Regions from separate parts of the Oceanobacter sp. 3_MG-2023 genome, predicted to be linked through region 1. Evidence: riboswitches for the same ligand, from Rfam matches in the RefSeq annotation. Region 1 holds a riboswitch; the other holds the start of a gene.

Region 1 (5,369 bases):
TCGGACACTTCATCCGTCAGGAAAGTGATTGAGGCAGGCACCAGATCGAGGTTGATAAAGTCACCGTTGACACTGTTGGTGTCGGTATCCAGCACCAGCAGGCCAGGCTGGGTAGCGTTGGTGATACCGACCCACAGGCGCTGGTTTTCATCCAGGGTGATATCGCCGAGGGTATAGCTGTCTTCCGGGTCGCTGACGTTGCTGGCCATCAGGCTGTTGATATCAATGGCAACCGGGTCGCTGCTGCTGTTGGGGCTGATTTCATACAGGTAGCTGGCAACAGTGCTCCATCCGGCTTCAACATTGATATTGACGTAGGCCTTGTCTTCGCTGACAACAGTGATGTCTTTGACATGGTAGTACTGTGCCGGTGAGACGCTGGTGTCGTTCAAATCGGCGAAGGTGGTGCCATCGATGATATTGCTGATCGCATAGGTGGTGGTATCGATGACATCGACGCCGCCGCTATTGTCGTCGTAGTCACCACGGGCAGCGATATACAGCTGGCCATTAAGCAGTTCCATGCTGGTGGGATTGGTCACGGTCAGAGGAATGCCTTTCAGGCCATCGGTGCTGGTGTCGGTATCAATTTCAATAAGGGTGTCGAGGTCGTACACCACGACGTAGGCGGTGTTGTTGCCGTCATAGCCGTAACGCTGGGTCAGAACAAACAGTTGGTTGTTGTCGATGGCGGCATCGACCATCCCCGGTGTGGTGCTGTAACCGCTGACGCTGTAATCGGACAAGTCGATGGTATCGACCTTGAAGTCGTCTTCGCTGCTGGCGGTGGTGTCGACTTTCCAGGCTGTTTCCGCGCCGTAACGCATCAGCCAGCCGTATTGGTCGTCCTGATGTACCAGGGTATAGACGTTGGCGCTGCTGTCGCCATCATCGTTGGTGGTGTAGGTCCATTCCGGGCTGCTGAGGCTGGCGGTGGCGTCGTAGCGGCTGATGGTATCGACGTAATATTGGCCAATCCGGTATAGCCAGTTGGCTTCGCTGGTGATGGTGTAGTTGGTGTTGGTGTCGCTGAATAATTGTTGCTGGACGCTGCGGTCGCCGGTGATATTGCCGATGGCAACATGGCCACTGCTGTAGTCGGCAGCGGTGGTTTGTACCGCATAGGCTCCTTCTGCAATGGGTTGGGCGTCGTCGTCGTCACCGGCACAGCCACTCAGCATCAGGGTCGCAGAGAGAAGCAGTCCGGCGGTGCTGAACGGGGACAAACAGGTGCGGGATAATGTTGTTGGGTGATCAGGCAGACGGTTAGGCATAACAAAATTCCTTGGGTGTCGTTTGGCAAACTTGTTGGTTGCTGGTGATATGAATATTCAAAGCGAGTAGCTCAGGTACAGTGTCCATTCCCGGCCACGAGCCGGGCGCCCACTGAAGTCGTTAAAACTGTGATTAAACAGGTTGTTAATCCGCAAACCGGCGTGGGTCGGCAGTAGTGACGGTCTGGATGGCACTGGCCATTGGTAGCCGTAATGGATGTTCCAGAGGCGACGTTGATCCCCGGGTACGCTGTTGTAGCGGTCGAGGTAGAGGTCGTCAGCCAGCTCGGCATGGAGATCGATACTGTGGTGCCGGGTGGTCATGGAGGATTGCCAGAGTAATCCGGCAATCAGCCGCAGGTGATAGATGCCGGGCAAGTATTTGTTATCAAAGCCAACGATATCGCTGCTGCTCTGGCTTTGGTAATGGCTGCCTGCCAGCTGCAATTGCCACATCCCCAGGCTCTCTGTTGCGGGTGCTGCGGTCACAGGGCGGTTGAGCTGACTGTGCAGCTGCCATTCCAGCCCGGCCATGGTGGCATCACTGGTATTTTCATAGCGACCAGCCCCGGTTGAGGGGTCATACACGGCGACGATGGCGTTTTCCAGTTGGCGGTGGAACAGGTTGAGGCTGAGCTGCTGGGGGCGTTGTTGCCAGTCTCCGCTCCAGCTGATGTTTAACGACAGTGTTTGGCTTTGCTCTGGTTGAAGGTCGTCGTTGCCCCGGGTCAGGCCGCGGTTGCCGAAGCGTTCATACAAACTGGGTATTCTGAGTGCCTGTTTCCAGCTTAGTTGCAGCTGGCCGTTGCCGGTATCGCTGAGCCAGTATTGTTTCAGGCTGACCAACCCGGAGGTCCAGGACTGCTGCTGATGGGTGTTGTCGCTGTCGCTGCTATCGGTAGCGCTGGTTTGCAACAGGCTGTTTTGCTGGTGGTGGCTGCTACTGATACTGAACTGGCGTGTACTGTCGCTGTTTTGCCATTGTGCCCGACCACTCAGTTGTACTTGCCGCAGCCAGGAATATTGGTCGCAGCGGCTGCTGAGGGAGTCACAATCACCGCTGTCGCTGTCAATCAGGTAGCGGCTGCGATAGCTCTGCTGGCTTATCTTGATACTGCTGCCCAAATCCCAGGCGTGCCATTGTACCTGGCTGCCAAGTTTGGCTTCGCTGTGTTGGTAGCGATAACGGTTGTTGCTGTCGACATAACCGAATACTGCGGTTGGATCGTAAAATGCCTGGCGGTTCAGCGAGTGCCAGAGTTGCCAGTGCTGACGAAAATCTTGTCCCCAGTTGCCCGACAGTTGTACGCCCAGTTGCTTGCTGTCCAGCCGGGAGCGGTTACTCGAGGAGTTGCGATAATACTGTGGCAGTTGTTTGGATTCATCTTGCCAGTACAGGCTGGCAAACAGGCCGGGTTGCTGATGTTTCAGTGTCAGGCGGTCGCGACGATAGGCGGCATTGTTGAGTGCTTGTTGTTGTCCGGCTGGTTGGCTGGTGTCTTCCGGGCTGCTCACCGGGTAGCGGTAATTGTTGTCGCTTTGTTGGTGGTCGATCAATAAATCTGTAGTGCTGTGAGGCTGAGTCCGTAACGGTTGTTGCAGATTCAGGGTCGCCGTACCGTAGCTGCCAGCCGCGGCGGATAGTTGGGTGGGCCTGCTGCTGGTATTGGATGGGCTGCGACGGGTCACGATGTTGATGGTACCGCCGATCGCTTCATCACTGATCAGGCCATTGTCGTCGGCATCGCTGCCGCTGGTCAGGACATCGACTCGCTCAATGGAAGCCAGCGGGATGGCATTAAGATCGTACTGGCCGTATTGACCTGTGGTTACGTCAACGCCATCGATCAGTAGGCGGGTTTGTTTGGCATCAGCCCCTTGCATGGAAATCAGTACCGGGTCGCCCAGCCCCCCCAGGGATTGCACCTGCAGGCCGTTGATACGGCTTAGAAATTCCCCCAGGTTCTGATAACCAGCCGCCAGGGCTTGCTGATCGTAGAGTCGGTAGCTGGTGTCTGCGGCGGGTTCTTGATGGCCATAGACAACCAGCTCATCATCGGCGACCGGCGTATCGTCTGTATCATCGTTGTGTGTCGGGGTTACCGAATCGGCAAAACTGGCAGGCGCAGACAATAACAGGCTCAACATCAGGCTCGACAACAACGATGGTGTCCTTGCCTGTTGGAGGTGGCAAGACAACGGCTTGCGAAAGGCATAACACCAGAAGGGCAAACGTAATGTCATGGAAGTCCTGAGTACCGGGTCAGAATATAACGGCAAGAGCAGGGGGAGCAGACCAGGCAAGCAATCATTGCTTCCGAAGATGGCGGAAGACATCGCCGGGGCGGCGATTGGCGATTGGCACAAATCCCTCCCGCTGCCCTCCGCAACGTCGGTTGATAAAAACAGGCCGGTATCCGGGCTGACGACCTGAGCAGATGCTGCTCGTTCATAACGCCTTCCCACCGGTGCCTGTTGGCTGGCTCGGCAGTGGCTAGTGTCCTGTATGGGCAGGAACCTGTTATTGAATGGGTCGATCACCGTTGCGGGGGCAGCGCCGGTTTATGTTTTTACATCACCGGTCTTCCCGTTTAACCCGAGGCTGAATGATTCAGCCCATGGGCACCTGATTCTGGGCGCAGAGTAGCGGTGGTAATAGCAGGCGTCAAGAATTGCAAAGTAAAATCGTCGAGTCCGGCGCCGTCTGTGGCTGTGGTTTGCCTGTAAGCAGGGAAGGGCGTCCCTAGGTGGGGAGGCCGCTGCGGATATTAAGCTGATCCATTAATGCCCGGGTTAAGGGCAAATCGATTTTTGCCGCGCTGGCCTGGGTCAAGAGATAGCCACAAATATGATCCAGCTCGGTTGGGCGGTTGGCCAGTACGTCTTGCAGGCTGGATGAGCGGTTATCCGCCGTCGACAGGGCAATCTGTGTTACCCGCTCTGGCAGTTGATCTGGTAATGGCCAGCCTTGATGTTGATACAGCTGTTCTATTTCGATGGCCAACGAGTGTAACGGCGCACGGTATTCAGGGTTGCTGATTAATGCGCCATTGAGGCAGCGGTAGCAGGCGGTCAGGGGATTGATCACTGCGTTAATTGCCAGCTTTTGTCGTTGCCGTGTAAGAATATCCGAGACAACCTGGGTATGAGGCAAGTGGCTGGTGATCTGTCGCGGTAATCCATTTGCCTGTGCCGAAGGCAGACCAATCCAGACATCACCCAGTCCGGCATATATGACGCTGTTGTTTTCCAGGCGGTAAGCGCCGTCGGTGGAGATGCCGTGCCAGAGCTCGCAGCTCTGCCCTTGTTCTTTGAGCCAGTGAGCGACTTGTTCATGCTGGCCCATACCGTTTTGTAGCAGCAAAATGCGGTCAACCTGATGCAGTTTGCTGGCATAAGGTAACAGGGCATTCAGGGTGTCACTGGCTTTGGTGGTGATCACCAGCCAGTCCAGCCGCTGATGGTTCCATGGTGGCAGTGACAGAGTCAGGGTCTCTGGCCATTCAGGATGACTCGCACGAATATCTGGCCCGTATTGCAGGGTACGTTCCAACGGCGGGGTGGCCATTGTCGGGGATTGTGGTGAGCGGCCAAGCACATAAAGACGGTGCTGACGCCAGTAGCTGGCCATGACGGTGCCAATGGCACCCAGGCCAAGCAGGCCGATGGATAATGTCATGGCAGGATTATAAGTCGCTTGATGAGCTGGAGCCAGAGCGGGAGGATGACTTTTGCTTTTCAGTGCTGACAGAGGTATACAGTCCGGCTTATTGCCATGCTTATGACTGTATATATTTATTGACAGGTTATTGACAGGAGAAGCCCAATGCCATCGTTTGATGTCGTTTCCGAAGTGGATAAACACGAAGCCCAGAATGCCGTTGATCAGGCCAATCGGGAATTGTCCACTCGGTTTGATTTTAAAGGGGTTAATGCCAGCTTTGAGTTAAAAGATTTTGCTGTCACCTTGACGGCTAATGAGGAATTCCAGATCGAGCAGATGAAACCCATGCTGGAAAGCTCTTTGATCAAGCGCAAGATCAAGGTCAGCTGTCTGGAATATGGCGATCTGGCCGGTGCAGGCAAGCAGGTCAA
Region 2 (5,369 bases), on a different contig from region 1:
CGCCAGTGGGTCGCTTTTACTGGTTCCCGGTGCCGATACATACGGCAAATCCTGGGCATGGGTAATCGCCATCGCCCGCGACAAGGGATAACCAATCAATAACGCCAGTAGCAATTCGCCCTGTTCTGCCAGGGCGACCAGCAACAGGTACTTGAACAGCAACGCCAACAACAGCGCACTGCTGCCATACGTGCCCAGTCGGCTGTCTTTGAGAATACGGAGTTTGTGAGGCTGATCCAGGCCCCCATAAAAGCCATCAAAACAATCCGCCAGGCCATCTTCGTGCAAGGCACCGGTCAATAACAGGCTGGTTATCAACAGCACACATACCGCTGGAGCCATACCTAACCCGGCTTCTGCCAGCAGATACACCGGCATCAATAACAACCCCAGCAGCCACCCCACCAACGGAAAGTAACCCAAGGCACTGTGCATTCTGTCAGGGCTATATAGCAACTGACTACTCATTGGCAATCGGGTCAAAAACCCGATTGCCAACTGTAATAACTGCCAATGCTGGCGTAACTGCATCAGAAGACTCGACATCAGACCTCGACCCCGGCGCTGGCAAAGCTGGCCATCTGGTTATAAAAACCTGCCGCGGCCCGCAACAAGGGTAATGCCAAAGCGGCGCCGGTGCCTTCTCCCAGTCTCAGCCCAAGATCCAGCAAGGGGTTGGCTTCCAGGGCCTGCAGCGCCAAACGATGTGCCGGTTCCGCAGAATGATGGCAGAACACCATATAGTCCCGACAGCCGGGTTCCATCCGACAGGCCAGTAGCGCTGCAACCGTGACAATAAAGCCATCCACCAGAATGACCGTCCGTTGCGCCGCCGCCGCCAGTATGGCTCCAACGATCTGGACGATTTCAAAACCACCCACTTCCTGCAATGCAACCGCCGGACTGGCATCGGCATACGCTGCCCGAACCCGCTGCACACCCCGGCCCACCAGTTCACTCTTGAGCAACAGCTGATCATCATTAATGCCCGTCCCCCGGCCAATGACTTGCTCGACTGCCAGGTTTTCTGCCAGTGCCAGTAACGCGGAGGCGGAGCTGGTATTCCCAATACCCATCTCACCCAGCCCCAGCACATTACTGCCTTGGGCAATCACCTCGCGGGCCACGTCTGCACCCAGGTATAACGCGCGCTGGTACTGCTCTGCCGTCATGGCTGGCTGGGCCGAAAAATCGGCACTACCCAGGCCAACCCGACGCCGTAACAGTGACCGATGATCAGCTTCCAGCGGCTGAATCACTCCGGCATCAATCACTTGCAAGGCCATATCACTGGATTGACAAAAGCAGTTGATAGCCGCCCCACCAGCCAGAAAATTCAGCACCATTTGTCTGGTAACAGCCTGAGGGGCAATACTGACGGGATGACGAGCAATACCATGGTCAGCAGCAAACACCAGCATGGTTGGCCGGGTGATCCGGATTTCCTCGTCGCCGCCATCCAGTTGCTGGATCTGGGCCAGTTGGGCGGCCAGTACTTCCAACGCCCCCAACGCCCCCGGAGGTTTGGTTTTCTGATCAATCCGTTGTTGTATCTGCGCCTGACCAGCCTGTCCGAGTGCTGGAATATCAAAAGAAACCGTATGCATAAATAAACGAAACTCCAGTCAGTTCTGATCAGGCCAGCCGCTGACGCATAACCAACAGAAAAAAGACGCTGCCCAAAGCAGAGGTAATAATACCGATGGGAATTTCCTGGCTGGCGACTGCCGAACGGGCAATCACATCCACCCAAACCAGAAAGGTACTGCCGAGCAACAAACAGCCTGCGATCAGCGTTCGGGTCGTAACGCCCAGCCAGCGTCGCACAATATGGGGAATCATCAGGCCAACAAAACCGATACCACCACAATACGCCACGACTGCAGCGGTCAAGGCAGCACAGATCACCAGTGCCAGCGCCCGTAGGCGTACGGCATCCACTCCCAGCGTGCGAGCGTTGTCATCCCCCAGCAACATGGCATCAAAATGACGCCCAAGCAGCAGCAGTACACCACTGCTGACCAACACCACAGGGAACAACAGCCATAATTGACTGCTTTCAACCCGCCCCAGGCTGCCCATCAGCCAGAACAGCACCTTGTTGGCAGCAAAAGGCTCACCGATAAACAGAATAAAATGGGTGAGTGAACCCAGCATCAACGAAATCGCCACCCCGCCCAACAACAACTGCTCGGAACTGCGGGCGAACGAAGTAATAGCCAGAACCTGAACCAGCATCACCGCAAACAAGGCACCACCAAACGCGGCCAACGGCAAGGCCGTGCCGACCGGCAACCAGCCCAGCAGCCAGGCCAGCAACGGCTGCTGTGACAGCATCGTACCCATCAACACGGTGACCACACTGGCCCCCAAGCCGGCACCGGCGACTACACCAAACAGATAAGGATCAGCAAGGCCGTTACGGGTTACGTTCTGTAATGAGGCACCGGCAATGGCCAATCCAGCACCAACCAATACGCCTGCAGCAACCCGCGGCAACCGCAGGTCAGTAAAGATCAATTGGTCCAGAGGATCGACCGGCAAACCGGCGAGACAACGCCAAACGGTATTAAAAGGCAGGTCGGCAGACCCAAAAAACAACGCCGCCAACGGCGACAACAACGCCACCGCGATCAGGATTATCCAGCGATATCTCATATGGCTTGATCCTGCCCCGTCGGTGCGACGGTCTGAGCCATCGGTGCTGGTGGTGAAAAATCGACCCGCAACGCTCCGGCATCGTGACGTACCGCACAAGGCAAACGAAATACCTGCTGCAAACGCCCAGGCTCCAATACCTGCGACGGTGTGCCATAAGCCACTTGTTCGCCATGATCCAATAACAACAACTGGTCGCAGTAATGTGCCGACAGATTAAGATCGTGCAAACTCATCACCACGGTCAGGCCGTTATCCCGAGCCAATTGCCCCAGCAAAGCCAGCACATCGTGCTGGTAATACACATCCAGATGATTGACCGGTTCATCGAGAACAATCAGTTCTGCCCGTTGCACCAGTGCCCGGGCAATCAAGCCGCGCTGCTGTTCGCCACCAGACAAAGAGGCAAACACCTGATCGGCTTTTGTCGCCAGACCAACACGATCTAACGCTTGTTCGATACATTGGTCGTCCTCCTGGGTCTGTCGCCCCAACCAGGACTGATGCGGCAATAATCCCATGCGTACCATTTGCCGCAGGCTGAGCGCAAACACCGTATCATTAAGCTGATGCACAACAGCAATCCGCCGCGCCCGTTGACTCAAGCGGTAATCCGCGACCAATTGGTCACGCCAGCACACAGTACCGGCACCAGACAACTGACCGGACAACGCCAGCAGCAAACTGGTTTTGCCCGCCCCGTTAGGGCCCAGCACGCCCAGTACCGAGCCACGCTTTAACGCAAAAGAGATCTGTTTCAGAATCGGCTGTTGATCAATCGTGAGCACCAGCTTATTGACCGCCAGACCGGAACAACCAACCATGGAGATATCCGACAAAAGTAAGCCGTACGAAGCAAGACCATCAACACCGTGCCGACATGTGCATCCACAGGGAAAGGAGATGGTTCGTGTCTTCCCGCACGAACAAAATTCAAGAGACTGAATCATTCATTCACCCGTACACGACGTTAGTCGAGACAGGGCAGAGAACCATTCCAGGGAGGTATCTGACTTTTCCTGGCCCATCACGGCCACAGAATTACAGTTGCGGGTACAGTTCCGGACTCACACCGGATTCCCAATTACGTTAAGCCGTCAGAGCAGCCCAACACCTGTTTGATAGCGCCGGACTATATCAGCAAAGCAAAAACCATACGATAGCGAATCGATTCAGGGGTTCAGCCAGCTACCATCCACTTGCAGCATCACCTGTCATCACCTGTCACAGCATTACCACTCATTATGGCGATGCGCGTCACATCGCCTCATAGCAGTCAACACTGACAGTTCATGACGCAACCGGTCATCCCGCCTTGCTTCGTCACAAACAGTCCGCGCCAATCACGGCAGGATTTCCCTGCCTTCTCAGTACAGCAACAGAAAACACCCACATCGAGACAACACCAACCAAAAAGGCGTCTTATTCTTATTATAATTCTTACTCTGTTAATTCCGATGCTGTATAAAACAGCCGGACTAACCTGAAAATATGACAAAAACATATAAAAATTATTAAATTTTAATTAAAAAACAAACATTTGAAGCTTCTTTACAGCTACTGGTAGCAGAAAAATACCACATCACCCAAAGATAATTACAAAATCAGACCCAGCACTCATTTCGTACAAAATTAAGCCGACCAGTGAATAATTCCACTATCCTTGTAAGCAGCAAAGGTTCTTTTGGGCATCGATACATCGGCGCTGGCAAGGTGGTTTCTGACAAGAAATCCATTGCCCAACAAGAGACACAACAAGCATCAAAATACAGTAAAGATATGTAAGACTAGGCATTACATCCATCCTGAGAAACAACCGGGGTATTCCAGCATCTCAGGTGCATGTAACAATCCAGGCCTACTCATCCTGATGTAAAGTGATATTTTGCGCCGGGGTCGGTCATGTACTAGACAAAAAATCAGACCTATACCGCCATGTTGCGATAGAAGGCAGGCCACAAAAAAAGTTAACGTTCGAAATGACCTCAGATGAAATCATTCATTGACTCAGGCCTTCGATAAGATCATTTTTTGCTGCATTGTAGAGCAATCAAACCACCTGACTGTTATTTCTCCAGGTTGGCAAACGCCAGCCCTCCTGGTAGTCAAGACCAAACGGCACATGAAGAGAATTCGCGGAGGAATTCAAATGCTTCTGATCTTCATTGTTGTGTTGATCTGGTTTTTCTGGATCAAACGACCTAAAAAGAACAACTACACCGCTAACAGAGCCAATAGTGTTGTGGCTATAACAGGCAGTCTGATCATGCTTAGCCAGAGGATGATGAAAGATCATCTGATGCTTGGCGCAGGGGTGAGTACTCGTTCGGCCCACAGCCAGCGCGATGTGAGCGTCATGCTGTTTAACCAGCGTCTGGAACAACTGAAAAAAGAAGATCACGACGAAGCGATGCAGAAGCTGTTGGCCAACACGCAGGCCATTTGGGATATCCACCAACCCCAGATTCTGGCACAGCCAGACCTCAATCTGGTTGGCAACCTGATGCAAGATAATGACCGCTTGCTCGCCCTCTGTGATGATATTGCCCGCAGCAAGGCAGAACATGAAGGCGATAACATCGCCAAAATGGCCTACCTCGCAGGCAGACAGCGTATGCTATCCCAACGAATTGCCAGAAACTGTGTGGCTATTTACTGGGGCTATGACAACGACTGGATCCATTACGATCTCGACGCCACCATTGCGCTGT

What was found. Region 1 has a riboswitch for cobalamin ahead of Q8W32_RS04850 (TonB-dependent receptor). Riboswitches for the same ligand answer to the same signal wherever they lie in the genome.
Region 2: linked by a shared signal. The riboswitch ahead of Q8W32_RS01785 (ABC transporter ATP-binding protein) and the one ahead of Q8W32_RS04850 (TonB-dependent receptor) in region 1 are both predicted to bind cobalamin.

The regions. Positions count from the first base shown of each region.
Region 1 covers NZ_JAUYVX010000004.1:35,987-41,355, forward strand. Annotated here, with positions in the region: gene Q8W32_RS04845 (hypothetical protein) at 1-1,274, opposite strand, end outside; gene Q8W32_RS04850 (TonB-dependent receptor) at 1,332-3,518, opposite strand; cobalamin riboswitch at 3,665-3,919, opposite strand; gene Q8W32_RS04855 (ketopantoate reductase family protein) at 4,018-4,953, opposite strand; gene Q8W32_RS04860 (YajQ family cyclic di-GMP-binding protein) at 5,101-5,369, shown strand, end outside.
Region 2 covers NZ_JAUYVX010000001.1:398,478-403,846, forward strand. Annotated here, with positions in the region: gene cobS (adenosylcobinamide-GDP ribazoletransferase) at 1-546, opposite strand, end outside; gene cobT (nicotinate-nucleotide--dimethylbenzimidazole phosphoribosyltransferase) at 546-1,607, opposite strand; gene Q8W32_RS01780 (iron ABC transporter permease) at 1,636-2,658, opposite strand; gene Q8W32_RS01785 (ABC transporter ATP-binding protein) at 2,655-3,482, opposite strand; cobalamin riboswitch at 3,641-3,791, opposite strand; gene Q8W32_RS01790 (type IV pili methyl-accepting chemotaxis transducer N-terminal domain-containing protein) at 4,808-5,369, shown strand, end outside.